Regions from separate parts of the Methylobacterium sp. NFXW15 genome, predicted to be linked through region 1. Evidence: riboswitches for the same ligand, from Rfam matches in the RefSeq annotation. Region 1 holds a riboswitch; each other region holds the start of a gene.
What was found. Region 1 has a riboswitch for cobalamin ahead of J4O73_RS01305 (TonB-dependent receptor plug domain-containing protein). Riboswitches for the same ligand answer to the same signal wherever they lie in the genome.

Region 1 (9,655 bases):
TTGGCCCCGCCCTCCTCGAAGCCGTTGCGGGCGAGCCGGTAGAGATCGAGCAGGCGACGATCGAGATCGCTCTCGGTCGAGGTCGTGTAGATCTCCTTCCGGGCGAGTGCGGCCTCCAGATAGCTGCGGCGGCCATCGTCGTGGTGGCGGCGGGCGTAGAGGTCCGCGCTGCGCTCGTCGGATCCGGTCAGCACGTCCGAGAGCGGCTTCAGGCGATACTCGGTGCCCGCCGCGAGGCCGTCTTCCAGCGCGCCAGGCGAGGCGCATTCGAGGCTGACGGACCCCTTGCCCGGCTTGAAGTTCAGCAGCTTGTTCCGGAGCGTCAGGTCGAGAAGCTTGCGCTTCCAGCGTTCCACGCGACCGACCGGCGTCTCGGGGGCCTCGTCGACCGGTGCTTGTGTCTCCTCGTCGAAGGGCGGCGGCGCGCCGATCGTCTGATTGATCGGCTGGGTCGGCGCAGGCGCGATGCCGGTCGGCTTTCCGTCGCCGAGATCCATCGGACGGATGCCCCGCCGACGGCAGCGCCGGACATCGATGGCGATTTCCAGCGTCGCGGGGGCCTCGTCCTCGACTTGAACGCTGCCCTGAGTGGTAGCGACCTTGAACGTCGCCGGCGGATCCGGCGTGAGCAAGGTCGTCTCGACGAAGACGAGATCCTGGAGGTCGCGCCGCTTGCGGAGCAACTGCATGTCGTCGACGGTCGCGCTGGCGAAGTCGTCGTCCTGCAGCCAGACGCCGACGAAGGCGTGTCCCACGGTGAGGACGAGCACAGGGTTCAGCCCGGCCTGCTCGAGGCAGGCGGCGTAGAGCAGCGAGAGATCGAGGCAGGTGCCGACCTTGCGCTCCAGCACGTCGCTCGGCCCACGCACCTTCTGGCCGGCCCGCTCGAAGCTCGCGGGTGGCAGGACATAGGCGATCCGCCGGTCCGCGATCGCCGCCCAGATCGCCTCTGCCAACTCCCAGGCGCGGGACTTCTTGGCGGTCGTATAGCCGTTGAGACCCGTCTCACGCCCAGCCTCGCCGAGCTTGGTCGCGGCATCGCGCAGGACGACGTCGACGGCGGGGTCGTTGGGGCGGACGAAGGCCGCGAGGAGTTCGGGCGCGCTTCGGCCGCCGCCCCAGTGTGAGGGCGGCAGGACCCGAAGCTCCTCGAGATGGCGGGCTCTCTCGCCGGCGGCATCTTCGACGATGACCGACAGTTCGAGACGGCTCGCCTCGGTGAAGCCGGCGAGCAGGGCCGCATCGAGCCGCGCGTCGGGCAATTCAATGTGGTGGTTCGATCCCGCTGGGATGCGGTCGATGCGCAGCGTGAGCGGCTGGACGACAGCGGGTCGGCTCTCGATCCGCACGCGGACCTCGGACAACTCCTGCTCGGAGGTGTTCTCGACCACCACCTCGCGGATCACCGGAACCGCATTCTCGTGGTAGGCGAGACTGACGTGCTCCGTGACCGAGCACGTGATTTGGATACCGTCCTGCACGGCTTCCCCCTTGTCCTTAGCTGGACTGTATGAGGACAGCCTCAAGTAGCGCAAGGTCGGCGGCCCGCGGGCGACCTAACATAAATCAAGTACCTTGGTTTTCCGCCGAGGCGAATGTTGCGGTGACTCGGTCTGCTCGCGGGCTTCGTCGCTCGGCGTCCCAGTCAAAGCGAGGCTCTTTTCAAGAAGTGTTTGTCGACCGCGATCGCAACGCGGTCGAGCAAGTTGCCGAGTGCGCCTCTGACCAAGGTTTGCGGCTCACAGACCTATCGTCAGAATTGTCGGGTTTGTCGGACCAGGGCTCGACCAACGCGAAGGGGTTGATCGTGGTGAGCTTCTGATCTGGTTGCGTGCAACCTGGGAGCGTCCGACAATAGGGTCAATAGCGACAGAAGACCGTCGTGCGTCGTACCTCCACTCCTTTGTCGGAATCTGCGATGTGGAGCTGGCGCGCTCACGCGATCACGTGTGACCGCGCTCTTCGTCATCGGTGTCAGTCATAGGGATATCGACGACATCGCCGCGAAGATGCGACGCCTGCACTTCAGCGATGCGACGAGCGGCTTGAACGAAGCGTGGTCGCGCCGTCCGAATGTCGGCGTGCTCCCGCGCATCGTCTGTGGCGCGCTTGATGCCAAGGAGTTCTGGATCTCCCCAGATCTCGAGAAGGCGCTGGAAGGCGTCGTGACGCTCCCGGACGAAGGGGATGCGCTGCCCGAGTGCGTCCTTGTATGGGTGGGCCGGATGCAGAGCGCCACAGGGCACGAAGCCGTCGGGAATGGGCGTCGTTGCCGCGTGGGTTCGACTGGCACGCAGGAGCTTTGGCAGCACGTGGGTGTGCGGGCCTTCGGGGCTCGTCTCGGAGGGGCCTGGGATCGCCGAGAACACCTCGACACGGCCGATACGCGTGAGGAACACGCGGTGCGGACTTAAGGTCACCAGACGAGGTCCGACCGGATTGCCTAGTTCGAACAGCGGGCGTCCGAGGCCACTTCTGAGGCAGGCGATCGTGTCGGGGTCGGACGTGCGCACACAGGCATCGACCGCGAGCAGGCCCAAGCCGAGATCGAACAGGATCCCCGCCCGGTCCTCGGCGCGCAGAGCCTCGTCATCCTGTCCGAGTTCGGTGATGACGGTCCGGCCGGACATGGCGCAGGCGTCTTCGGGAAGGCACAAGGCGACGGCGTGGTTCCAGCCTGAACTGACCGCGGTCTCATAGGCGATGGGGCGTAGACCTGGGATCGGCTTGAGGGCGAGACCGCCGCGACGCGTGACGAGGCCGAGCCGCCCATCGGTGATATCGGCGAAGCCCTCGTCCGGATCGCGCATGAACTCGGCGATCGCGCCGAAGCTGCCCATGCTCCAGGCTGTCTCAGGATCCTCGAGGGCGGTGCGCAGCAGCGCTGCGACGGCGTCAGGCTGTGGCATCATTACTTGCGGTCCTCGTGGAGTGACGCGGCCATTGTGGTCCGCTGCCAGGGGATGAGATAGGCTTCGCCAGCGGCGGTGCCGCGGACGGCCTCAATGCCAAAGGCGTCCCTCAGCACGCCGTCCGTCAGCGCTGTGGCGGGGGGGCCGTCCGCGATGATGCGGCCCTCGTCGAGCATCACCACACGGTCGCAGTAGCGCGCCGCCAGCGTCAGGTCGTGAAGCACGGCGACGACGCCCGTGCCTGCTCGGGCCAGCCTTCGCAGCAGCGCCATGGTGTCGAGGCTATGGCCGGGGTCGAGCGCAGTGACGGGCTCGTCGGCGAGCAGAAACTCGGCCTCGACGGCGAGCGCTCGTGCGAGCAGGACGCGCATCCGCTCGCCGGAGGAGAGCACGCTATCCGGTCGACCGCGTAGATGCAGCGTGTCCGTGGCCTGCATCGCCCGATCGATGGCTTGATGATCGGCCGCCCGCAACCCGCCGAAGGGCAACCGATGTGGCAGGCGGCCGAGTGCCACGATCTCCTCGGCCGGCATAGGCCAGCCCGCGGCCGCAGCCTGGAAGAGGCAGGCGATCCGCCGCGCCCGCGTCTCGGCCGGGATCGCCGAGATGTCTCGCGCGTCGCAAAGCACCTGACCGGCGTCACAGTCTATCAGACCGGCGAGCGTTCGCAGCAGGGTCGTCTTGCCGGCACCGTTCGGCCCGACCAAGCCGACCATCTCGCCCGACGTCACGGCGATGGACACCCGGTCGAGGACCGTCCGTCGCCCGAACCGAATGGTGACCTCTTCTACGACGATCCGCATCAGACGACGCTCCGGTTGCGCCACAGGATCGCGACCAGGAAGGGCGCACCGATCAACGCGGTGAGCACGCCGAGCTTCAGTTCGGGGCGCGTCGGCAGCAGGCGCACCGCGATGTCGGCCGCCAGGATAAGGGCAGCGCCAGCCAGCGCGCTGGGCAGCAGGATCGCCCCGGGTCGAGATCCGATGAGTGGTCGAACGAGATGGGGTACGACGAGACCGACGAACCCGATCGCGCCGCTCACGGCGACCCCGCTTCCAACGGCCAGCGCGGCCCCGGCGACGATCCGCAGCCGCACGGAGGCGAGATTGAAGCCGAGACTGGCGGCGGTTTCCTCGCCGAGCGTCAGAGCGTCGAGGGCACGGGCGGAGGACAGCATCAGCGCCCAACCCACCGCCATCAGCGGCAGGCATAGATAGACGTGGTCCATGCCGCGGTCGGCAAGGGAGCCCATCAGCCAGAACACGATCTCCAGGGCCGCGTACGGATTCGGTGACAGGTTGAGCGCGAGCGCGGTCAGCGCCCCGGCGAGGCTTGAGAGGCCGACGCCGGCGAGGATCAGCCCGAGGGAGCCGCGCCCGCCGGCCGCGAGGAGCAGCAGAAGCAGCGCGGCGACGGCGGCTCCGGCGATGCCGCCGAGGGGGAGCGCGAGGCTGAGCATGCCGCCGAGGCCGCTATAGAAGGTGAGAACCGCGCCGAGGGCCGCTGCGGACGAGATGCCGAGCACGCCGGGATCGGCGAGCGGATTGCGCAGATAGCCCTGCAGCACAGCCCCCGTCAGGCCCAGGCTCGTGCCGACGAGCGCGCCGAGGAGCGCCCGGGGAACTCGCAACTCCCAGAGAACGAGGGCGGGCAGCGTGGTGCGACCTGCCACCAGATCACGGGCGGCCGCCATCACGTCGAACGCGGCGTACCCAATGGTGATCGAGGCGGCGAGCAGCGCGACGACGGTCAAGGCGAGCGCGGCGATGATCCCGCCGCGGCGCAGGTTACGCCGGCCTTCGTAGGATCCGGCGCTGTATCGGATGAGAGGCGCGTTCATCGCGCGACCCTCACGCGAGCGGCCTGGCTTAGACGGGCGACGACGTCGGCGATCTGCGGCCCCGGGCACGTCCAAAGCCGGTTCGGGATCGAGACCGTGCGGCCCTGTCGCGCGAGAGCGGCGAGGACAGGGTGGCGCAGGAGGGCATCGGCGAGCGAGGGCGATCCGGGTTGGGCGGCATCGAGGACGATCAGGTCGGCATCCGCGAGCGCCGCGGCTTCAAGCGGCACCTGCCCCAGACGGTCTTGGCCGATCTCGGCGGCGACGTTCACGAGACCGGCCGCCTGCAGGATCGCGTTTCCCAGGCTGCCGGGCGCGACCGTAAAGGCGTTAGGGCGCATGACGAGTGTCCTGAGATGCGTCGGGCTCGACGGCATCGCCGCGGATAAGCGAGCATCGAAATCGGCGACCATCGCGTCGCCTCGGTCAGGTTGCCCCAGCGCGCTCGCGACCGTACGGATCTGCGCGCGGACGCCGTCGAAGTCGGTCGGTACGCCGAGTTCGAGGACCGGAAAGCCGACGCGTCGCAGCATCCCGACCGTCGTGCGGGTCGTGAACGCCCCGGCGATCACGAGGTCGGGCTTCAGGGCGACGATCTCCTCGGACAGTCCGCGCGTCCACGGGATCGAACTCGCCTCCGCGGCGACCGTCGAGCCGCGGGGATCTCGCGCGAGATAGGTGACCGCCGCGATTTGATCGCGGTCGGCCAGCCGCAGCACCAGTTCGTCCGCGCAGAGGTTCAACGAGACGACGCGCTGCGGATGGGCCGGTGGATCGCGTGCGGGCCACGACAGCCTCTCCGCCGCAGCAGGGGCTGCGGAGAGGAGCGAAGCCAGCACGGTGACAACGGCGCGGATGCGGCTCGGCATAGCGCCCTCAGAACGCCGTCAGCCGCACGCCGCCGTAGGCGGCGAGGCCTGGGCCGAGATAGCCGGTCGGGTTCTCGTACCGGCGGTCGAACAGGTTATCGACCCGGACGAACAGGCCGACATTCTCGTTGATGTCGTAGTTGGCCGACAGGTTCACGATCGTGAAGCCGGGGTTCTTCAGCCGGGGCACGGAGAAATCCCGGTTGCCGTCGACGAACGGCCCGAGCACGATCAGGGTCCCGGTGAAGGTCAGACCCGGCAGCGGGCTCCAGAAGACGTTCGCGCTGCCCTTATGCCGGGGCCGGCGCAACAGCTCTTGGTTGGCGATCTCATCCTTCGACACCGTGTTCGTATAGTCGATCCGGCCGGACAGCGTGTCGGTGAACCGGACCGAGACGAAGGCCTCCGCTCCGTAGGTCGTCGCCCGCCCGACGTTGACGTTCGACGTGAAGGTCGCGTTGGTGTTGATCAGGTTCCTGAAGTCGTTCTGGTAGTAGGTTGCGCCGACGAGGACGCGCTCGCCGAGCGGCTGTTCGAGGCCACCGTCGAACCCAAAACTCTCTTCCGGCTTGAGGTTCGGGTTGCCGAAGAAGTTGGACGCAGGGAAGTTCTGGTAGAGCTGGCTCAAGGTCGGTGCCTTGAAGCCGGTGCCGACGCTGCCCTTCAGGCGCGTTTCAGTGCCTGGCAGGATGTAGCTTGGCGCGACACGGAACGTGGTGGCGGGCCCGAACTGATCGTTCTCATCGTGCCGGATGTTGGCGACCAGGGCGGCGCGATCGAACGGCGTCAGCTGCACCTCCCCGTAGCCCGCCGTGTTGCCGTTGCGCGCTTTAAGGGTGCCGGCACCGAACGCGTTCGGATCCGTCGTCAGCAGGCTCTCCTCGTCGCGCTGCGCCCCAAACAGGACGAGGTTGCCGGGCGAGAGCAGGTAATCGCCACGATACTCGTAGCGCAGGCGCTCGCCGAGGCCGGTCGTCGGCTGGATGGCGAACGGGTCGTACTCGTTCTGCTGCTGCCGGTTGAACAGGTTCGAGTAGTTGATCGCGAAGATGTTGTGAAAGCCGACGATGGGCGTCCATTCGGCCTCGTTGCGGGTGTAGAGCTGCTGCACGTCAGCCGCGCTCCGGACCGCCGCCGGAAAAGCCGGGAAGGTGCTGAAGTCCGTGCCGGTGAACAGCAGACGCGAGTTGATGAACCGCGTGGTCGAGTTGACCCGGAACGTGTCGGTGAACTGGTATCCGAGCTTCGCCGAGACCGTCTCGTTGTCGTAGTAGTTCGGGTGGATCGGGCGGCCGAAGGGCACGAGGTCGCGCGGCGTCACCGGCGTCGCCGCCGCACGGAAGTGCTGGATCGACACAGAGTAGTCGAAGCCGTCCTGCGCCCCGCTGATGCGCCCGAATTGGTTGAAGGTGCCAAACGAGCCGCCTTCGGTGCGCAGGGTGACCCGCGTCGGTCCTTCGCCCCGCTTGGTCGTGAAGGAGATCACTCCGCCGATGGCGTCGCTGCCGTACAGGCCGCTCTGCGGCCCGCGCAGGACCTCGATGCGCGAGAGGTCGTCGGTCAGCAACTGGCCGAAGTCGAACGAGCCGTTCGCGTTAGACGGGTCGGTCGCGTCGATGCCGTCGATCAGGACCTTGGTCTGGTTCGAGTTTGCGCCACGGATGAACACCGAGGTCTGACCACCGGGCCCGCCGGTCTGCACCACGTTGAGGCCGGGCACCTGTTGCAGGGCGTCCGGCACGGTGCGGCGCTGCTGCTCCTCCAGCACCCTGTCGGTCAGGACCGTGACGCTCGATCCCGTGGCGGCGATGGGCGTCGGCAGCCCGGTGGCCGAGACCGAGATCTCGGCGAGGCTGACCGCGGTTTCGGCCGCTGCCGCTTGGGTAGGCGCATCGGCGAACGGTGCGGCCACCTGTTGGGCCAGGGCAGGAGATACGGACAGGATAGCGCTGCCGAGGCAGGACGAATGGAGCGCACGCCGGAGCGTGGGGGAGAGAAAACGGGACACGGGACGGCCTCGGGGGACGGCTGTGGCACGTCACCGCGAACGAGGCCTCGGCGGTCGCGTCCTCCAGGGAACCACGACGCCGCGACACCTCCCAGGACACCCCGCCCGGCAAGCTCCGCGTGTGACCACGGCTGACGGCAGGTCTCCTGGCTCGCGGGTCGCCGCCCTCTCATCGTCTTCCCGGGCGAGGCCGCCCAGTGACGTGGTGATGAAGGGCTCACCGCTTACAGTTGCGGGGGCAGCCGCGGCATCGACCGAACCCTCACGGGCATGGCCTCACCGCGTTCCCTTTTGATCCCCGAGGGGAACCGTCACCCTCAGGCTAGGCGATAGTGAAACGACGCGTCAACAGTCGCTGACAGGTTCGTGTGGGCTGTGCCTTTCGCGACAGCATGACCGATCTCACTGTCAGAACTCAGCCGGCGTCGGCCGGTGCGGCCACCATCTTATCGAAGCCACCGAGGCGGTAGACCAGATAGGACAGGAGCCATGCCGCCGCGAACAGGCCGACGATGGCGAAGCCGAGAACGCCGAAATTGTCGTTGATCGCACCGATACAGGTCCAAAACCTGCCCTGGAGGCCGAGCTTGTCACCGATGAGGTTCAGAGCTTCCAACGTGCCGATCACCAGAGCGACCGCGACTGACACCAGGGTGATCGTCAGATTGTAGAACAGCTTTCGCATCGGTTGCACGTAGGCCCAGCTATAGGCACCGAGCATCAGCACGCCGTCGGTCGCGTCCACCAGCGCCATGCCGGCGGTGAACAGAGCCGGGAAGACGAGGATCGTCCCGATACCGGTCCCCCGGCTGGCCTCTGCCGCCGAGAGGCCGAACAGACTCACCTCGGTCGCCGTGTCGAAGCCAAGCGCGAACAGGAAACCCAGTGGGTACATGTGCCAGGAGCGGGTCACGAGGCGAAACAGCGGACGGAGCAGTCGCGCGAGAAAGCCCTGATTGGCGAGCAGAATGTCGAGGTCTTCCTCGACGTAGCGGCCCGTCCGACGCACCTGCCGAAATGTGCGCCAGACGCCGGCAAGAACGACGAGATTGACCAAGCCGATGAGGATGAGGAACGCGGCCGAGACGCTCGTGCTGATGAGGCTTCCGAGCTCTCGATAGCCCTCCGATGCCGTCAGCAGGCTCTGAGCTGCGAACGCCACCGCGGTGGCAGCGATGACGATGATCGTGGAGTGACCGAGCGCGAACCAGAAGCCGACGGAGACCGGCCGCTGCCCGGCCTGCATGAGCTTGCGGGTGACGTTGTCGATGGCAGCGATGTGATCTGGGTCGACCGCGTGGCGCAGACCGAAGACGTAGGCCAGCAGCGCGGTCGAGAGTAGGGCTGGCTGTCCTGCGAAGAGGCTGTAGGCCCACAGCCACGCGGCGACATTGGCCGTGATCAACACGACGTAGAGCAAGCCCACACGCTGCCGAAGTCCGTGGGGCATCGTGCGATCCGAGGTAGCGTTCTCAGCCATACCTATCCCGATCTGCCGGCCGCTGTGCGCCGTGGGGGCGTCCTATCACCGACGGCTTGCCCATCCGGTCAATTGGTCGTGGGAGCGCTGCTCAAGCGCCGCAGAAGCCTCTGCGCGTCCGCCGATGTCCAGATCACCCCGCCCCGGGGCTTTCGGACGGCGCGGCACGTGAGCTCGATCGCAATCGCCCGTGCGGTGCGACCCCGCTCGCGCATGATCGCTTCCAACACCGGTGTGATGGCGGTGATGTAGCCCTGCGCGCGGGCCGAGCCGGCGCGACGCCCGGCCTCGCCGCATCGGGCACGGGGGACGTCATCGATGGCTGCAACGCCCCCCTGACCCCGTGTCGTCCTGGGTACAACGGTGAACGAGCGACGGGGGCGCATCAGAACCGCCCGGCAATGGTCAGACGGACGGCCGTGGGTTCGACGGGATGGAGAACGCGGTCGATCAGCCCCTCGGCCGGCTCGCCCGGTAGACGCGAGACGTAGGCGTAGGTGATCTGATCCGACTTGCTGTTCGTCAGGTTCAGCACGTCGAGCG
Region 2 (9,655 bases), on a different contig from region 1:
GGGGATCCAGGCGACCTTCAAGAATCGCGAGGCCGAGGCCCGGGTCGAATTCCAGCACGTCCCGGTCTTCACCGCGCTCGGCAAGCTGACCGGCGCCCTCGGCTTCCAATCCGACCGGCGGGTCATCAACACCGCTCTCGAATCCTTCCTGCCGAAGACCGAGTCGCGCGCCAACGCGGTGTACCTGTTCGAGGAACTCGAACTGCGCCCGGGCACCCGCCTCCAGGCGGCGGGCCGCTACGAGGTCGATCGCGTGTCCGGTACGGCGGCGATCTTCCCTGAGAACTTCCTGCCGGAGAATGGTGCGGAGCCGTTCCAGTTCGCCCGCACGCGCCGTTTCGCGCCCAAGAGCGTGAGCCTCGGCGCCCTGCAAGATCTGCCCTTCGACTTCGTGGCGAGCCTCACCGGCTCCTATGTCGAGCGGGGGCCGAGCGGCTACGAGCTGTTCTCACAGGGGCCGCACGATGCCACGGCGACCTTCGAGATCGGCAACCCGAATCTTAAACGCGAGCGTGCCCGGACCATCGAGGCCAGCATCCGCCGGGCGGTCGGGCCGCTGCGCCTGGACGCCACCGGTTATTACACGCGCTATACGGGCTTCATCTACCGCAACTATACGGGCCTGTTCTGCGACGACGACTTCGCCTCCTGTGGCACCGGTACGGAAAACCGGCAGATCGTCTACCAGCAGCAGAATGCGACCTTCTACGGCGCGGAGATCATCGGCCAGTACGACATCCTCCCCATCGGTGATGGCTTCGCGGGTGTCGAAGGGCAGTTCGATTTCGTGCGGGCCCAGTTCGATGACGGCACCAACGTGCCGCGCATCCCGCCTTATCGCGTCGGCGGCGGCGTCTATGTGCGGGCCGATGGCTGGTTCGCGCGGGTGAACCTGCTCCACGCCTTCGACCACCGGAGCATTGCGCCGTTCGAAACGCCCACGGCGGGCTACGACGACCTCCGTGCCGAGGTGAGCTACACGAAACCGCTGGATCCGAAGCTCTACGGTGCGAGCTCGGTGACGCTGGGCGTCCAGGGCCGTAACCTGCTCGACGCGGATATCCGCAACTCGGCCTCGTTCAAGAAGGACGAAATCCTTCTGCCGGGCCGCAACGTACGCCTGTTCCTCACCGCCCGGTTCTGAGGACAATTCGCCCGATCACGGACGGGGCGTCCGTGATCGGGCGAGACGCCGCGCTCCTGCGACAAGCCCGGTGAGTGCGATCCCGCCGCAGAGCAGGTTCAGTAGCCATTGGCTCGCCTGCCGGGCCGAGGGGCGCAGGGTCAGGCCGGGAACGTCGAGCCTATGCGGGGCGGAGAACAGCCACCGGTTGATCCGGCCCGAGCGGTCGAGCCGGTTGAGAAGCGTGCCGTCGCGCGGATCGACATGCAGCCACGTGGCGGCCGGGTCATCGAAGATCAGGCGTAAGACCGGCAGTGGGCGCTCATCCCCCTGCGGATACCAATAGGCATCGTAAGCCGGGAGTCGCTCGACGGAGACGAGGCGCCCGCCCGAAACGTGCGCGGCGGCTTCGATGGCGGAGGCATCAAGTCCGGTCGCCTGCGGGCCGTCCCGCATTTCGCGGATCACGAACCACCGCCCGCCGATGGAGGCGAAGCGCATGAGCGTCAGACTCGGCCCGCCACTATCGCGAAGGTCGGTTGGCGAGAGGCCGACGGGGCCGGGCGTGCCCGCATAGGTGGCTCGCATGGTCGCGGGGGGCGTGAGCGACGAGAACCAACGGTTTGGATTCATGGACAGCCAGCCGCTCACGATGAATCCGATGAGCGCGGCGCCCCCAACGAGGCCGAACGCGTGGTGCCACAGGGCGAGGCCGCGATACGGGCTGACCGCGCCGCCACGATAGCGACGCCGCAGACGCATCCGCCAGATGCCGATGACGATGCCGGTGATGGCCGCAAGGCTCGCCGCGCCGGAGAGCCACAGCACCACCTGCCGCCACGCCTCGGGCGCCGCCCGCAGGGGCGTGAGATAGACCCAGTGGATGACCGAGCCCGCCCAGTTCCAGCCTCGTTGCCAGCGTGTGGTGACGAGGGCGATCTCCCCCGTAGCCACGGAGACGTAGGTTTCGGTGCCGTCCGGATCCCCGGCGAAGACTTTTATGAACGGCCGCAGGGGATCGTAGCGTGCGGTGACGGTCCACTGATCGCGCTCGACCGATTTGAACTCGCCCCCGCCCGCGATGCGCCGTGCGCTGTCGGCACTGACCAGCCCTAGCTTTTCGCCGGTTTCGGCCGAGACCGTGATGCGGGCGCCGTCAGGACGGGCGAAGCGATAGACCGGCGCTCCGTCCCGCATGTCCAGCCGAAGGCCCGATGCGGCATCCACCGGGCCAACTCCGGCCATCGCGGCATCGGGGCCGATTCGGACCCTGTCCCAATCCAGCGGCGCCAGCCGGGCCAACGTGTCCGCGCGGCTCAGCGAGGGAAACGGCACATAGAGCATGATGAGCCCGGAGCCGATCCATAGGGTGAAGAGCAGCGCCGTGCCGATCCCGAGCCATCGATGGCTCAGGAGCAGCCAACGCCGCGCTGCCTTTCCCGCTGCGCTCACCACGCCACCGTGTAGGCGACCTCGACCGAACGAGGGCGCCCGAGCAGCCAATTCGTGCCGACCCCGTCCACGGCGTTGCCGTTGATGGCGTAGACTTTGTCGAACAGGTTGTAGACTCGCAGCGACAGACGCGAATCCGCCGTCACCTGCCGGTCGAGCACTAGGTTCACCAAGGTATAGGCCGGGCGCCGGGCGGTGTTGCCGAAGTCGCTATAGACCTGACCGATGTTCTGCAGGCCGATCCGGGCCGCCCAATCCCGGCTCGGCTCCCAGGTGAGCCAGAGGTTGGCCACACGCTCCGGCACGTCGATGGGCTGCTTGCCCGCATAGGAGACGGTGGCGCCGTTCACCACTTGGGTGAAGCTGTCATACTGCGCGTGAAGCAGCGCGAGGTTGCCGTCGATCCGCCATCCGGGCGCGACACGCCAGCCGAGGGCCAATTCCACGCCTTGTGAGGATTGGCTGCCCACCTGAACGCCCGCGGCAGGCGAGTTCGGAAGCCGCGAGATCAGGTTGTCCTTCACGATGCGATAGCCCGCGAGCGTCCATTCGAGCTGGCCGTCGAAGGCAAGGCCTTTTGCCCCTACCTCGATCTGATCACCGGTCGCGAGCTTGAAGCCTGCCAGCGACTGCGACAACGTGATGAGGCTCCCCACCGGATCGGTAGCGTAGCTGTATTGGGCGTAGAGCGCGCTGTCCGGCGTCGGGTTGTAGACGAGCCCGAACCGGTAGCCGAGGGCATTGAACGTGCGTTCGAACTGCGCCCCAGTCTGCAGATCCGTCCGCCGCAGCGTCGGCACGTCGAGCCGGGCGCCGGTGAGGAAAGAGAGTTTGTCCGTGATGATCAGACGATCCTCGGCGAAGACCGAGGCTTGGCTCGTCTGCGTCGCGTAGGCCGGGCGAGCTCGTCCATTTTGCGGGAACAGGCCGGGATCATAGCCGGTAAGCGGCACGCTGGTGGTCTGGTCGAAGTAGAAGTTGTTCGTGTGCAGGAAATCGATGTGGTTTACATCGAAGCCCGCTGCGAAGACATTCGGCAGGCCGAGTACATCGCTCCGGAAGGTCGCGTCGAGCCGATTACCGACCTGCTCCTGATTGTGGTAGATTTCGAGGTAGTTGCTGCGGTCGACCAACCCTGTGCCGCGGTTGAACGCGTATTGCTCGACGTCGAGCCAATGCCGACGCGAGGTCAGACGGTAGGCCGTATTGCGGATGGTGATATCGGCGCTCGGCGACCATTCGGCCTTCAGCTGAGTCCAGTTGTCGGCCCAGGTGATCTTCGCGTCTCGCACATTGTAGTTGTTGAAGCGGATCAGGTCAGGGATACGCCCTTCGACGAGGGGCGTGCCCCAGTAGCGCGCGGGCTCCTGGTAGCCGAGATCGTGCGAGAGGGTGATCGCGAGATCGGGGCTCGGCTGGAACAGCAGGGCTGCCGAGACGGCGAGATTGCGGAAATCTCCCTCTGGCCGCAACCAGCCATCGGCCCGGTTGCCGCTGACATTGAGGCGGTAGGCGAACGTGTCGCCATATTCGGCCTGCGCGATGCCACCGCCCGAATCGAAAGCGAGCCGGGCCAACCCGTCGGAACCCACCACGGCGCGGGCGGTATTGATGGGAACGAAGACCGGCTTTTTGGGCACCACGTTGATGATGCCGCCGATTGCCCCGTCGCCGTAGAGCACGGAGGACGGGCCGCGCAGCACCTCGATCCGCTCGACGTTCCACGTGTCGAACGGGAACGTCACGGTTCCCGCGCCAACGTAGAAGCGCGTGCCGTCATAGAGTTGCTGGATCGAGTTCGGCCCCGCGAAGCCGCGGCTGGTGAACGCCCCGTTGCCGTTGCCGGGATCGGCGATCGTGGTGATGCCGGTGGCGTCCTGCGTCACCGCCTCGGCGATGGAGGTCTGGCCGCGCAGGCGCGCAGCCTCCCCCGACACGATGTCGATGCTGGCGGGCGTCTCCAGCGGGGTCAGGCCAATGCGGCTCGCCGTGCGATCGGGCGTGCGCAGGTTGAGACCGACCGGCGCGGCACGGGTGAGGCTGACCCCGCCTTCCCCTTCGACCGACAATTGTTCGAGGGTGACGACCTCCTGCGCCGAGGCGGGCGGCGCGGCGAAGATGAGGGGAGCATGGCTGAGCGCCGCGAACAGGCGCTTGCGGCTCAAAGGATGAGAAGCGGACATCAGACGGCGGACTCCGGCGCGGCGAAGACCGGCCTCGCTCCCATTGCAATGTAACAACATTACATGTCCAGAGCCGCGCGGACGAGTTCCTGCGAACGGGTCGAACGGACGAGAGGGGAACATGGCGGTTGCGGGCGCGCTTGCTGTGGCACGTCACCGCGAACGAGGCCTCGGCACGCCCATGGGGCAGTGCCTCGACACCCGCCGGGGCACCCCGCCCAGCGCGTTTCGCGTGTGACCACGGCTGACGGCAGGTCTCCTGGCTCGCGGGTCATCGCCCTCGCACCGTCTTCCCGGATGACAGGCATCCAGTGACGCGGTGGTGCTGGGCTCGCCGCTTACAGTTGCGGGGGCAGCCGCGGCTTCGGAGCGAGCTCCCCACCGCGTTCCCTTTTGATCCCTTTGCAGGGAACCGTCACGGCTAAGCTAGGCCACGGGATCGCCACGCGTCAACGCGGGCTCGGCGCTTATCGGCTACCATCCAAGGTGAAGACTTTGCCGGGTGGCTCCCGCGATGCTATGCGGCGGGCATTCCAGGAAGATCATGACCACACGACCTCCCCGCCGCGGCGGCCCCTCCGGCGGCAATGGCCGCCCCGACGGACGGCCCGGCCGCAAGCCCCCCTTTGGCGCGGATCGCGCCCGCACGGGCCCGCGCACCAGCGCCAAGGACGCCGCCGAACGCGCCGCACGGGCGCGGGGAGACGATGCGGGCGAGCGCGCCCCGTGGATCCCCGCCGCCGCGCCCGAGCCGCGCGAGAAGGCGCCTCCGCGCAAGCCCGCCAAGCCGGAGGCCGTCGCGCCCGCCCCTGGACCGACGCGCCGCGAGCAGCGCGCTGAAGCCTCGGCGACGCTGGCTTCCGGCGTCCAGACGCTGACGGTCGAGGCCGACGAGGCGGGAATGCGCATCGATCGCTTCCTGACCGCCCGCTTCCCGCAGCTGCCCTTTACGCGGGTGCAAAGCATCGTCCGCAAGGGCGAGTTGCGCGTGGATGGCAAGCGCGCCAAGCCGAATGACCGGTTGGAGCCGGGGATGAGCGTGCGCGTGCCGCCGCTCCGCCTCGACCAGCCGAGCGAGCGCCCCCGCAATCCCGCCCGCGAATCCGACGACGCAGCCTTCATCCGCAGCCTCATTCTCTACGAGGATGCGGAGATGATGATTCTCAACAAGCCGTTCGGCCTCGCCGTCCAGGGCGGCTCGGGCACCGTGCGCCATGTCGACGGCCTGCTCGAGTCGATGATCGGGCCGGATGGGCAGAAGCCGCGCCTCGTGCATCGGCTCGACAAGGATACGGCGGGCTGCCTCATCATCGCGAAGACGCGCCTCGCCGCCTCGACGCTCGCCAAGAGCTTCCGTTCGCGCGCCGCCCGCAAGATCTACTGGGCGCTGTGCGCGGGGGTGCCGCGCGTGCGCCAGGGCCGCGTTTCGACCTACCTCGCCAAGGACGAGCCGACCGATGCCGACGCACGGATGCGCATCGCCAAGCACGGCGAGGAGGGCGCGAGCCACGCGCTGACCTATTACGCCATGGTCGATCAGGCGGCGCAGAAGCTGTCCTGGTTGTCGTTCAAGCCGGTCACCGGCCGGACGCACCAGTTGCGTGCCCACGCGGCGCATATCGGCCACCCGATCGTCGGCGACCCGAAATACTTCTCGGTGGAGAACTGGGAGTTGCCCGGCGGCATTCAGAACCGTCTGCATCTCCTGGCCCGGCGGATCGTGATTCCCCATCCGCGTACGGGCAAGCCCGTGGATGTGAGCGCGCCTTTGCCGCAACACATGGCACAGAGCTGGAATCTGCTCGGCTTCGATGCGAGCCGCTACGATCCCGTGGTGGATGCACCCGAAGATTGAGCGGGTCGTGAGAGCCCACACCGGCGCCGATGCCTTGGCAACGGCGCCGACCGCCTCATATGCTGCGTTGCTCGGCCGTGCGCCTACCTGCCGGGTAATCCGACGGTCGAGACCCTGGGATATGAAGCACGCGATTCTGGCCTGCCTCGCCGCTCTCTGTTTGACGGCCCCCATCGCCCAGGCGGCGCCGGGCGATGCCGCTCAACAGAAGCCCGCCCCCGCGCGGCAGGAGGCTCCGAAGGCGGAGGCTCCCAGGGCCGATGCGGCGAAAGCCGAACCGCCCAAAACGGAAGCCCGTGCGCCCGGCGCACCAGTCGTGGCGGGGCGGGACAAACGGCGACGCTCCTATGCGGCCTGCAACCGTGCCTCGCACCAGCGCGGATATCGCGGCGGCAAACGACGGCGCTTTCTGATCCGCTGCCGCCTCGGCTACGAGCGCACCCGCGCGCATCAGCAACAACAGCAGCAGCAACAGGCGCCCACTTTGCCTGCCCCCGCGCCGACCCGTAAGCCATGACGAAGCGAGGCCGGAGATGAGGCTCGTCGTCTTCGACGTGGACGGGACGCTCGTCGACAGCCAGCACTTGATCGTCGCTGCGCAGGCTGTGGCCTTCGCCGAGGTCGGCCTTCCGGCGCCGGAGCGGAGGATTGCGCTCTCCGTGGTTGGGCTATCGCTGCCGCAGGCGTTCCGGCGCCTCGTCGGCGAAGACGGGCCGGTGGCCGAACTCTCCGAGGCCTACAAGAACGCCTATAATCGGTTGCGACTCGACCCCGAGCATGAGGAACCGCTGTTCCCCGGCATGGGCGACCTTCTCGATAGGCTCCATGCCCGGCCGGACGTTGTCCTCGGCATCGCGACGGGCAAGTCGCGCCGGGGCGTCGACCGGCTGATCGAGCATTACGGATGGGAGGACCGCTTCGTCACCACGCAGACGGCCGACGATGCGCCTTCGAAGCCGGACCCGGCCATGCTGCTGCAAGCCATGGAAGACGCGGGCACCACACCGGACTCGACTGTGATGATCGGCGACACGACCTTCGACATCACCATGGCGGTGAATGCGGGCGTCGCGCCCATCGGCGTCGCCTGGGGGTATCACGCGCCCGGCACGCTGCTACGCGCCGGAGCGGTGTCGGTGGTGGAGAATGCGCTGGCTCTGGAAGGCTTGATCGGCGGCGGAGTGGCCTGAAACCCTCTCGCGCAGCGCGTCCTGAACGCCTATGTCCCTCCCATGAGCGACGTGACGCGAGACTGGCTCGGTGAACCGGGCGACGAGGGCAAGCCGGACCCCATGCGGGCGGCCCGGACGGGAGCGAAACCCGCCCTCCCCCGGCGCTTCTACAAGGAAGCCGGGTTTGCGCCCGCAGAAGGCGGCTTCCGGCTGACCCTCGACGGCCGCTCGGCCAACACACCCGCCCGCAACCCGCTCGTGCTGCCGACCGATGCGCTGGCCAGCGCCGTGGCGGCGGAATGGGGGGCGCAGGACACATCGATCGATCCGGCGACGATGCCGCTCACACGTCTGGCCAATACCGCGATCGACGGCGTGGCGACTCGGATCGAGGCGGTCGCCGACGACCTCTGTGCCTATGCTCAGACCGATCTCCTGGCCTATCGCGCGGCCGAGCCGGATCGCCTCGTCTCGGCGCAAGCCAAGGCCTGGGACCCCTTGCTCGATTGGGCCTACGAAACGCTCGGGGCGAAGCTGATTCTCAGCGAGGGCGTGATGCACGTCACCCAACCGCCGCAGGCCATTCAGGCGCTCACTGAAGCGGTACGGCGAGTTGACGACCCGTTCCGCCTCGCGGCTCTGCATACGCTCACCACCCTCACCGGGTCCCTGATTCTGGCGCTTGCCGTCCTGGATGGCCGCCTCGAGCCTGGTGCCGCGTGGGATGCAGCCCATGTGGATGAGACCTATCAGGCCGATGTTTGGGGCCGGGACGAGGAGGCCGAGGCGCGCTTGGCGGTCCGCCGGGCCGAATTCGACGCTGCGGCGAAGACGATAGCCGCCTTGCCCTAAGGGTGTGGCGCCGATGCACGCCAGCAACATGCCGGCGCCATTTTCACCACAATCCTCGGTCCGCAAATCGCCCTATGGCGCAACCGGCCGAAATGCTATTAGCCTGGACATCGAAAGGTTTCGGCCGCCCGATGTCCGCTCAAAACACCGACGAAAACTCTATTGCCGATGAATTGAGAGCGATTTTTCGCGCCTCTCGGGATCATCGTGACCGCGATTCGCGCATTGCGTTATTCGACTCGCTCGCTGACCTGGAACGATCGATGGTTTTGAGCGGCGCTCCCGAGTCGTTCCTGCGCCGCGTTGCCGAATGCCGGTTCCTGGCCGGCATCCTGCGCGACTCGGTTTCGCCGGTGCACCATCAAGCGATGCGTGCCACCCGCCGTATCTGGACAGCTCCGCTCGAAGCGATCGAAGCGCGCTAACCCTTCAGGGCTTTCTCCACCGAGTCACGCAGCTTCGCGGGCCGGTCCGTCGGCGCGAAACGCTTGATCGGGATGCCGTCCCGGCCGATCAGGAACTTGGTGAAGTTCCACTTGATGTTGGACGTGCCGAACAATCCCCGCTTGGCCCGGCTGAGATAGACGAAGAGCGGGTCCGCGTCCGCGCCATTCACCTCGACCTTGGCGAGGACGGGAAAGGTCACGTCGTAGGTCAGCGAGCAGAACTTGGCGATCTCCTGTGCATCGCCGGGCTCCTGCTTGCCGAACTGGTTGCACGGAAAACCGAGGACGGTGAGCCCCTCGTCCTGTTTCTCCCGCCACAGATCCTCGAGCCCCGCATATTGCGGCGTGAAACCGCACCGCGATGCCGTGTTGACGATGAGCAGCGCCCGGTCGCGATACTGATCCAGAGGATGGGGGCTGCCGTCGGCAGCGCGGACGGTGAAATCGTGGACTGTCGTCATGCCCGTTCGAATCCCATGGCGCAGGCACGCTGCATAGAGCCTTCAGCCAACGGGCGGGCCTATCCCCAGCGGACCGATCGCCTCAGGCGGCGGACTTCACCTTCTCCACGT
Region 3 (9,655 bases), on a different contig from region 1:
GAAGCTGGGCTGCGGCCCGTCCGGGGCGGCGGGTCGCGATCCTGCGGCCCGGCATCGTCTACGGACGCGGCAGCGATCTCTGGATCGAACGGCCGGTCGCGGGCCTGCGCGCGGGCGTGCTCGGCCCTCTCGGGCTGCGCGGTGAAGGCATCGCGGCCCTCGTCCACGTTTCGGATGTGGCCGAGGCCGTGCGTTGCGCCCTCGCCGCCCTCACGGGGCCGGGTCAGGGAGTGATCGCGGCCAACATCGTCGGGCCTGAGACGCCGACCTGGAACACCTATTTCGCGACGCTCGCCAGCCGCGCCGGGTTGCCGACGCCGCGCGCCCTCCCCCCGGGACGGCTCGCGATGCTGCGCGCCCTATCCCTTCCGGCCAAGGCGCTGGCGCGCCTGCGCCTGCCCGTGGGCGGACTGCGCTTTGTGCCCGCTCCGGGCGAATTGCGCCTGTTCGCCCGGGCCGCACACTACGACACCGTCCGCGCCCGGACCGAACTCGGCTTCCGCGCGGGCATCCGGCTCGCCGAGGGGATGGATGCATCCTTCCGACACGACACGACCCACCCGTGAACGAGCGCCGCGCCATGTCCACGATCGCCGAAACGGCTCCGACGCTCGAAGCCTCGAGCGCGGCGCGTGTGAGCTTCCTCGACCTGCCGTTCGACAGGCTCGATCTCGACGGCACACTCGACATCCTGCTGGCGGTGCCGGAGGGCGAGCGGTTCCGCTACCTCGTCACGCCCAACGTCGATCACATGATCCGGATCGCGGACGATCCCGAGACCGCGCGCCTCTATCGGGAGGCGTGGCTCTGCATCAACGACAGCCGCATCCTGACGCAGCTGGCGCGGACCTGTGGCACCGACCTGCCACCCGTGCCGGGCTCGGACCTCGTCGCGGCCCTGATGACCCACCCCCGGCTTGCGAAGGATTCACCCGTCCTGATCGTCGGCGGCAATGAGGGGCTGGCAGAGTCCGTGAGTCGACTCTGCGGACTGACGCAGGTGTCGCAGATCTCCCCGCCCATGGGCCTGCGCAAGGACCCCGCCAAGCTCGCCGCGACGGTGGAGGCCATCGAGGCCCGGCCTGCGCGCTTCGTCATCCTGGCCGTGGGCTCACCGCAGCAGGAGATGCTGGCCGCCGCCCTCGCCAAGCGTGGGATCGCGCGGGGCGTGGGCCTCTGCATCGGCGCGGGGCTCGAATTCCTCGTCGGCGAGCGCCCCCGCGCGCCGACGATCTTCCGCGTCGCCAATCTCGAATGGCTGTTCCGCCTCGCCTGCGAGCCACGCCGCCTCGCCCGCCGTTACCTGATCGACGGCCCGCGCATCTTCAAGCTGGTGTGGGACTACCGGCGCCGGGCACGCTGAGCCCCTTTCATCCGCGTGCGATGGCCTGCGCGACGATGGTGCGCCGGGCCTCGGTCGACAGCGGAATGGTCGATTGGATGCCGAGCCCGTAGCGGCCCGGCCCGACGACGGGGATGGCGCCGCCCTCCGACCAGACGGTCTCGCACAGGCTTTCGGCCGAGGGCGCATGGCCGGATGCCACCAGGCCGAGCACCTTGTCGCAATAGACGCCGTAGAGGATGTACTCGGAGAAGTCGCGGGTGGCGGCGAGCGCCTCGATGGGGTCGCGGCCCGTGACCTCGCCGATCCGCTCCAGCAGGCCCCGGACATTGGTCCGCCGCCACGTGACGAACTGATCGATGTAATCAGCCTCGTGATAATCCGAGGGCGGCAGGCCGAGCAGCGTCGAGGCCGCCCGGTGCCAGGGCGCATGCATCACGTCGTCCGCCGCACCCGGAAAGCGGGCGAGGCGCACCAGACCGCCGGTCTTCAAGGCCTCCGCCGGCAGCGGGCGCACGAAGGCGGTGTCGCTGTCGAGATGCACCACGACGTCGCTCGACGCTCCGGCGGCGGCGTTGAGCTTCATGATCTGCTGGGCGATCCAACCCCGGACCGGCCGCCCCTTGAACGAGACGTAGACGTTGCGCCGGGGCAGCCGCAGGCGGCGTCGCCATTCCGGCCCCGGCAGCGGAAGCTTGCGCAGCCAAGCGGGCAGCAACTCCTCTTGGGGCACCAGGGCGCGGCGCCCCCCGGCCAGCGGCCGGAACAGCGCCATGTCGGCCGAGGGCACCGCCAGAAGATGCGACGCGCCCATGGGAGCGAAGCGGTCGGCCGTCTCGCAGAGCAGGCGGCAACACTCGAAATCGCCCGCGAAGGACAGGGTGATCAGGGTCGGCGGGTTATCCATGGTCGATGGCTCTTTCGCCTGTTCTCAGACCGCCCAATCCATCGGCCGCAGCACACCCGCCTGCGACGAGACCGTCGCCGGGCGAGGAAACCGCTCCGGATGTTGCAGCATCTCGGTCACCTCGGTGATGTGAACCGCAAGGTCCGCATCCATCCGGCCGGGCCGACCGGCGGCGGCGGCCTCGGCGAAGTCACTGACACCGCGCAGGAAATCCATCGGTGGGCGACCGCGCCCGCTGCGGAAAGGTACGGGACGCACCGCCTTCACCACCCTGCCCTTCCGCGAAGGAAAGCGTCGTTCGAGGAAGCGGTCGAGGCGGCTCGTGGCCGTGCGCTTCAGGCGGACGGGACCGGCGAAATCCCACGGTTCCTCGACCTGCAGCACACCCGCGTCGCCCACGATCCGCAGGCGGTGATCATAGGGGGCGACGATGGAATTGGTGACGCGGGCCACGATGCCCCCGTCGAACTCCAGAAGACCGCAGGAAAAGTCCGGTGCCGGGTGCACCGGCTGGTCGCATTCCTTGTCCGGGATCAGCAGCGAGGCGTAGGCGGTGACCCGCCGCACCGGCCCGAACATGGCGACGAGCAAGGTCACCACGTAGCCGGCATGTTCGAAGGTGCAGCCGGTCTCGAACTCGCCCTCGGCCGGCCAGCGGCGCCCGCTGCGGCTGATCCAATTCCGATAATCCGCCTTATGGACCATCCCGTCATCGAGTTCGGCGTAGACGAGGCGCACGCGCCCCACGGCACCCTCGCGCACCGCGCGCCACAGCGTCTGAGCCTGCTCGCCAAGGATGTTGCTCGGTGCGGCAGCGAGGCGAACACCCGCCGTCGCCGCGGCATCGCGCAAGCTCCGGGCCTCGCTCAACGTCATGCCCAGTGGCTTCTCGGAATAGACGTGATGACCGGCAGCGATGGCCGCGCGGGTGACGGGCGCGTGGTTCTCCGGATCGGTGAGGTTCACCACGACGCCGAGATCGGGCTCGGCCAGCAAATCGGCGAGCGAAGCGTAGGCGCGGTCGCCCCAGGTCTTGGTGAAGGCGGCCAGCCGCTCCGAATCGCGATCGTAGACGCCGGCCAGTTCTAGCCTGTCCGAATGCAGATCGAGGCACTGGCGGTACATATCCGCGACATAGCCGCAGCCGACGAAAGCAATTTTCATCCTGCCCGCGCGATTGTCAGCGTTAAATTTACCATTCTCTGAGAAATTACCGCGCAAATCCGGTATTGATCTCACGTTATCAGGTGCCGACTTTACTTCCGGCTGGAATAAGTCGCACCAGTGATCAAGTTATAGCTCTTCGGTTAGTTATTCATGAACCTCCCAGAGAGCATCGGAGACGGCATGCGCGGCACCCCGCCGATCGCGGTGAGCGTGGTCATTCCCACGCTGAACCGTCACAAGGCGCTCGAGCGCGCCCTGGGCTGCATCGTCGCGCAGCAATTGCCGACCGACACGGCGGCCGAGATCGTCGTGGTCGACAACTCCGTCGACGCGAACGCGCAGGCCCTGGTCGCGCAGCTCGCGGCGGATGCGCGCCTGCCCATCCGCTACGTCTCGGTGCCGAAGCCCGGCATCGCCACGGCGCGGAACGCGGGTGTCGCGGCGGCGCGGGGCGAATGGATCGCCTTCATCGACGACGACGAGACCGGCGGCCCGCATTGGCTCGCAGCCCTGCTCGCGGTCGCCCGCCGGGGCGAATACGATGCGGTGTTCGGCCCAGTGAGCGCGCGGGCCGACGACAACCTCGAGATCGGCCCCTTCGCGGCCTATTTCGCCCGTGGCGTCACGGCCGAGGACGGCGGGGATGTGACCCACCGCGCCGCGTATCTCGGCACGAACAACTCACTCTTCGCGGCCTCGATCTGCGCGGTTCCGGGCGGCCCCTTCGAGGAGCGCCTGAACAGCATCGGCGGCGAGGACAGCCTGTTCCTGCAGCGCCTCGTGAACGAGGGGCGCCGGTTCGGGTGGGCCTCCGGCGCCGAGGTGACGGAATGGGTGCCGCCCCGTCGGCTCGATTGGGCCTATGTCCGCCGCCGCCGTTTCCTCAGCGGCCAGATCCGCACCTTCGTCCACGAGATGGCCTCGCCCCGCAGCCGTCTGAGCGTGGCCCGGTGGATGATGGTCGGCGTGGCGCAAGCCATCGTCTCGGGGGCACTGTCGCTACTCCTGGAGCCGATCAACCCGCCCGCCGCGCGACACCACCGGATCGCGGCCTGCGGCGGCCTCGGCAAGATCTTCTGGATGACCCGTTTCCGGGGCTCCCTCTACGGGACCGGGCTGGTTTCGTGAGGCCGAGCCGCCGGGCGCTTCTCACCGGCGCCGGGGCGACGATCTGGGCCAGCGCCACGGGCGCGGGCGAGGTTGCGAGCATCCGTGTTCGGAACGGCGCCCCGCCCTTCCCTGTCAGCCCGCTGATCTACGGATCGGGCGAGATCGGCACCCTCGACGGCGGCCCGCCCTCGGCGGAACTCGACCGGGCGGCCGGTGTGAGCCTGCGCCGGTTCGGCGGCAATTTCGCCACGAGCTACAACTGGACCAACAATGCCTGCAACGCCGGCAAGGACTGGCAGCAGGCGAACGGCGACTTCCTGAGCGAGTCCGTCGGCCTGCCGCAGGTCGAGCGCAACCGTCCGGCGGCGGTGATCGCGGCGATGCACGGCTCATCCCTGTCCATGGGCGCCAGCAGTATCGTGACCCTGCCGCTCGCGGGCTTCGTCGCGGCGGACAAGAACGGCCCCGTCGGGCCGGACCAGGCCGCACCGTCGGCGCGGTTCGTGCCGGTGTCCTGGGAGGGACGGCGCCCGGCCTCCGCCCCCGTCGATCCGCGGGTCGCGGACATCCCGCATTGCCTCGCCACCCTCATCGACCGGTTCGGCCCCGCCGGATCCGAAACCGGCATCCGGGGCTACATCCTCGACAACGAGCCCGGCCTGTGGGCGACCCAGCACCCACGCATTGTGCGGGCTCCGGTGCGGATCGCCGACCTGATCGCGAGGGCGCTGAAGGCGGCGCGGGTGATCAAGGCCATCGACCCCGGCGCCTGGGTGATCGGCCCGGCGAGTTGGGGCGTCACCGGCATGGTGAGCCTCCAGAACGCGCCCGATTGGGACGCCTTCAAACACCATGGCAGCTTTCTCGCCGCCTATCTCGACGCCTTCCGGCAGGCCTCCGAGCGCGACGGGCGACGCTTGCTCGATGTCCTCGACGTCCATTGGTACCCGTTCAGCGACCGGGGCACTCTGTTCCGCAGCGAGGATCCGGCGCTCGCCGCCTCGCTCCTCGACGCGCCGCGCTCCCTGACCGAGCCAGGCTTTCGCGAGGCGAGCTGGGTGACACAAGCCCTGCCGGTGGCGATGGAGGGCGGCCTGTCCCTGCCGCTCCTGCCGAGCCTGGAGCGCATCGTTCGAGGGAACTTCCCCGGCACGGGCATCGCCATCACCGAGTACAATTACGGAGGAGCGGGCCAACTCGCCTCGGGCCTCGCCCTGGCCGACGCGTTGGCCCGCTTCGCGAGAGCCGACATGCGGCTCACCGCCCATTGGGGCTCCCTCGCAGGCTGGCTCGGCACCGCCTTCCGGCTCTACCGGAACTACGACGGCAAGGGCGGCCGCTTTCCCGATTCGGGCCTTCCCGTCGATGTCTCACGCCCCGACATCCTCACGGTCCGGGCGGGCGTGGAAGGCGAGCGCCTTCATCTCGTCCTCATCAACCGCGGGTCGCAGGACGAGGCCGCCGACATCGTCTTCGACCGGCCGTTCAAGGCCGCCCGGCTCATGCGCTACGGCTTCGATGCCGCGCATCGCGACATGGCCGAGACGGACCCGCCGACGACCCTCTCAGGCCCGCTGCGCGTGACCCTGCCCTCCCGTTCCGCCCGGCATTGCGTGCTGACGCCGGTCTAAAACGGTTCTGCTTGCCGTTGTGCCAAGGGCGGAAGCCAGATACACAGGAGGGATGACGGTGCCCCGCAAGGGGTGAAAAGGGAACGCGGTGAGGGTGTGCCCGAACCCGCGGCTGCCCCCGCAACTGTAAGCGGCGAGCGCCTGCCAGCAGCCACCGGAGCGATCCGGGAAGGCGGCGGGCGCGCCCTAGCCGCGAGCCAGGAGACCTGCCGTCATCCTCGACGTTCAACGTGCCGCCGGTGGGGCGGCAGGAGAGCCCTGATGACGACCACGACCCTCGCCCCCGTCGCGATCCGCTCGAACGAGCGCCTGCTCGCAGTCGCCATGGCGGCCTTCCTCGGCCTCGGCCTCGTGTTCATGGCGGGCTTCTCGCCGGCCATCGCGTTCCACAACGCGGCGCACGACTTCCGGCACGCCCAGAACTTCCCCTGCCACTGACGCCCACGCGCCAGGGATGATCCTCAGGCTTCTGTCGGCGGCACTGGCCGCCGGCTTCCTCGCGGCTATCGTCGCCACGGGGCTCCAACTCGCGTTGACCTCTCCCCTCATCGTCGAGGCGGAACGGTACGAGATGCGGGAGCCCACCCGTGCGGCGCAGGCACTGCCCATTATTCTCGCCCATTCGGGGCATGACCACGCGGCACCCGATGCCGCGCCCGAATGGCAACCCGCACCCGGCTTCCAGCGCATGGCCTTCACCGGGCTCGCGACCCTCGTCGGCGGCGTCGGCTACGCGCTGCTCCTCGGCGCGGTGCTGATCGCGCTCGGCCGCGAGCCGACCTTGCAGACCGGGCTCGCCTTCGCGCTGGCCGGGTTCGCCAGCGTCGCCCTCGCCCCGGCCCTTGGTCTGCCGCCGGAACTGCCGGGACAGGAGGCGGCACCGATCCTCGCGCGGCAGGTCTGGTGGGCCATGACGGCGGTCGGCACCGCGATGGGGCTCTACCTGATCGGCGTCCGCCGCTCGCTCATCGGCATCCTCGGCGGCCTCGTGTTGATCGTCGCGCCGCATGTCGTCGGCGCGCCGCAGCCTCCGGCGGGAACGTCCGAACTCCCGGCAGTTCTGGCCGCGCAATTCGCCGCCCGGTCGCTGGCGATCAGCGCGGTATTCTGGGCCATGATCGGCCTCGGCTTCGGCTGGGCGTGGCAGAGCTTCGGCCCCGCGAAGGGCGCCCGCCATGTCTGAGGCGGAAACGATCCTCTACGTCTGCACCACCTGCCGACGGGAGGGTGACGACCCGGAGGCGCCCCGCGCCGGGGCACGTCTCCATGCCGAACTGGTGCAGCGTGCAGGCGCCCTGCGCGTCGAGCCGGTGGAATGCCTGTCGGTGTGCAAGCGGCCCTGCACCGTGGCCGTCGCCTCTCCCGGACGCTGGACCTACGTCTACGGGGATCTCGACCCGGTCGAGGCGGCCGAGACGATCCTGGCGGGCATCGGCGCCTATGCCGGAACGCCGGACGGCATCGTGCCCTGGCGCGAGCGCCCCAAGGAATTCCGTTCAGGCGTTATCGCCCGCATCCCTCCGTTTCCCCCGCGCCCCGAGGCCGCCGAATGACCATCGTCGCGAAGATTCCCTGCACGATCGTCACCGGCTTCCTGGGAGCCGGGAAGACGACCCTCGTCCGCCACGTCGTGGAGAATGCGAAGGGCCGTAAGCTCGCCATCCTCGTCAACGAGTTCGGTGATGTCGGCTTCGACCGCTCGTTCCTGGCCGCCTGCGGCGTCGAGGGCTGCACCGAGGAGTCCATCGTCGAGCTTCCGAACGGCTGCATCTGCTGCACGGTGGCCGACGATTTCGTGCCCGCGCTCGAAACGCTGCTCTCCCGCGCCGAGCCGCCGGAGCACATCCTGATCGAGACCTCCGGCCTCGCCCTGCCGAAGCCGCTGGTCCAGGCTTTCCAATGGCCCGCCATCCGCTCGCGCGTGACCGTGGACGGCGTCGTCGCGGTGGTGGACGGGCCTGCCGTGGCGACCGGCGCCTTCGCCGAGGATCCGGAGGCGCTCGCCGCTCAGCGCGCGGCGGATACGAGCGTCGATCACGACAACCCCCTCGAAGAGGTGTTCGAGGATCAGCTCCTCTGCGCCGACCTCGTAGTGCTCAACAAGGCCGACCTGATGGATGCGGCCGGGCTCGCCAAGGTGCGCGCCGAGGTGGAGGGCCACCTGCCCCGCGCCGTGAAGCTGGTGGAGACCGCGAACGGCGCCATCGACCCGCGCGTGCTGCTCGGCCTCGGCGCGGCGGCCGAGGACGACCTCGCCAACCGCCCCTCGCATCATGGCGAGGGCGAGGATCACGACCACGACGATTTCGAGACCGTGGCCCTGCCGGTGCGCGCCGCCGTGACGGCGGGCGACCTCGCCGCCCGAGTCGAGAAGGCGGCGGAGACCGAGGGCGTCCTGCGGATCAAGGGATTCGTGGAAGTCGAGGGCAAGCCCATGCGCCTCGTGGTGCAGGGCGTCGGACGCCGGGTGTCTCACCATTTCGACCGTCCCTGGCGCTCGGGCGAGGCCCGCGATGGCCGCCTCGTCGTGATCGGCCTGAAGGGCTTCGACCAGAACGCGGTGGCGAAGGCGCTCGCGGGATGATCCCAGCTCCGGCCTTGCCGCGCGCCGGTTAGGGAGGGCCCCATGCACCTCCTGCGCGTCGACACGGTCTCCCTGGACGAAGGCGAGGCGGCGGTGGATCTCGGCCAGGAGCCGGGCGACCTCGTGGTCCTGTCCTTCACGGATAGCGACCTCGCGGGCCTCGCCCGTGCCCATGCGTCGGCGCCGGGTCTGCCCTCGCTCCGGCTCGCCAAGCTCGCGAAGCTGCGTCACCCGCTCTCGGTCGATCTCTACGTCGAGAAGGTGATCGCCCAGGCGCGCGCGGTGGTGATCCGCTGCCTCGGCGGGCTCGATTACTGGCGCTACGGCGTCGAACGCTGTGCCGAGGCGGCACGGGCGAACGGCGTCGTGCTCGCCGTGCTGCCGGGGGACGACAGGCCCGATCCACGCCTCGCGGCCTTCTCCACCGATCCCGCCCTGGCCGACGAACTCGACCGTTATTTTCGCGCCGGCGGGCCGGAGAACCTGCGCCGCATGTTCCAGCGCCTCACGGTGGAGATCGGCCAGGGCGGGGAGGCCGAGCCTCCCGTTCCGCTGCCGCGCGGCTTCGCGTGGTGTCCCGGCTGCGGGCCGGTGGCGCTGGATGTCGCCCTGGGGGCGGGGCGGAGCGGTGCACCTTTCCTCCTGAGCACCACCGTCATTGCGAGCGAAGCGAAGCAATCCAGGGAAGCGCCTCGTCTGGAGAAGGCCCGCAGCTCTGGATTGCTTCGCTTCGCTCGCAGTGACGAGTTTGGCGGAGGGAACGGAGACGTCACTCCCCTCGCCCTTCTCCTCGTCTACCGTTCAGCCATCCTCGGTGGCGACACCGCCCCCTTCGAGGCGCTGGCGCTGGCGCTTCAGGAGCGTGGGATCGGCACGATGACGCTCGCTGTGTCGAGCCTCAAGGATCCTGACGC

Region 2: linked by a shared signal. The riboswitch ahead of J4O73_RS10410 (TonB-dependent receptor) and the one ahead of J4O73_RS01305 (TonB-dependent receptor plug domain-containing protein) in region 1 are both predicted to bind cobalamin.
Region 3: linked by a shared signal. The riboswitch ahead of J4O73_RS04620 (CbtB domain-containing protein) and the one ahead of J4O73_RS01305 (TonB-dependent receptor plug domain-containing protein) in region 1 are both predicted to bind cobalamin.

The regions. Positions count from the first base shown of each region.
Region 1 is NZ_JAGEKG010000001.1:269,455-279,109, forward strand. It holds gene J4O73_RS01280 (DUF3320 domain-containing protein) at 1-1,481, opposite strand, end outside; gene J4O73_RS01285 (DUF6925 family protein) at 1,944-2,912, opposite strand; gene J4O73_RS01290 (ABC transporter ATP-binding protein) at 2,912-3,715, opposite strand; gene J4O73_RS01295 (FecCD family ABC transporter permease) at 3,715-4,755, opposite strand; gene J4O73_RS01300 (ABC transporter substrate-binding protein) at 4,752-5,624, opposite strand; gene J4O73_RS01305 (TonB-dependent receptor plug domain-containing protein) at 5,632-7,632, opposite strand; cobalamin riboswitch at 7,752-7,960, opposite strand; gene J4O73_RS01310 (HoxN/HupN/NixA family nickel/cobalt transporter) at 8,048-9,082, opposite strand; gene J4O73_RS01315 (TonB-dependent receptor) at 9,498-9,655, opposite strand, start outside.
Region 2 is NZ_JAGEKG010000004.1:76,116-85,770, reverse strand. It holds gene J4O73_RS10420 (TonB-dependent receptor plug domain-containing protein) at 1-1,144, shown strand, start outside; gene J4O73_RS10415 (PepSY domain-containing protein) at 1,160-2,575, opposite strand; gene J4O73_RS10410 (TonB-dependent receptor) at 2,572-4,758, opposite strand; cobalamin riboswitch at 4,991-5,190, opposite strand; gene J4O73_RS10405 (RluA family pseudouridine synthase) at 5,303-6,613, shown strand; gene J4O73_RS10400 (hypothetical protein) at 6,735-7,130, shown strand; gene J4O73_RS10395 (HAD-IA family hydrolase) at 7,147-7,803, shown strand; gene J4O73_RS10390 (ATP12 family chaperone protein) at 7,846-8,637, shown strand; gene J4O73_RS10385 (hypothetical protein) at 8,712-9,062, shown strand; gene J4O73_RS10380 (glutathione peroxidase) at 9,059-9,544, opposite strand; gene J4O73_RS10375 (hypothetical protein) at 9,627-9,655, opposite strand, start outside.
Region 3 is NZ_JAGEKG010000002.1:68,841-78,495, reverse strand. It holds gene J4O73_RS04650 (NAD-dependent epimerase/dehydratase family protein) at 1-566, shown strand, start outside; gene J4O73_RS04645 (WecB/TagA/CpsF family glycosyltransferase) at 581-1,363, shown strand; gene J4O73_RS04640 (DUF6492 family protein) at 1,371-2,249, opposite strand; gene J4O73_RS04635 (Gfo/Idh/MocA family protein) at 2,274-3,413, opposite strand; gene J4O73_RS04630 (glycosyltransferase family 2 protein) at 3,597-4,544, shown strand; gene J4O73_RS04625 (glycoside hydrolase family 44 protein) at 4,541-6,157, shown strand; cobalamin riboswitch at 6,197-6,385, shown strand; gene J4O73_RS04620 (CbtB domain-containing protein) at 6,419-6,595, shown strand; gene J4O73_RS04615 (CbtA family protein) at 6,612-7,340, shown strand; gene J4O73_RS04610 (DUF1636 family protein) at 7,333-7,710, shown strand; gene cobW (cobalamin biosynthesis protein CobW) at 7,707-8,741, shown strand; gene cobN (cobaltochelatase subunit CobN) at 8,784-9,655, shown strand, end outside.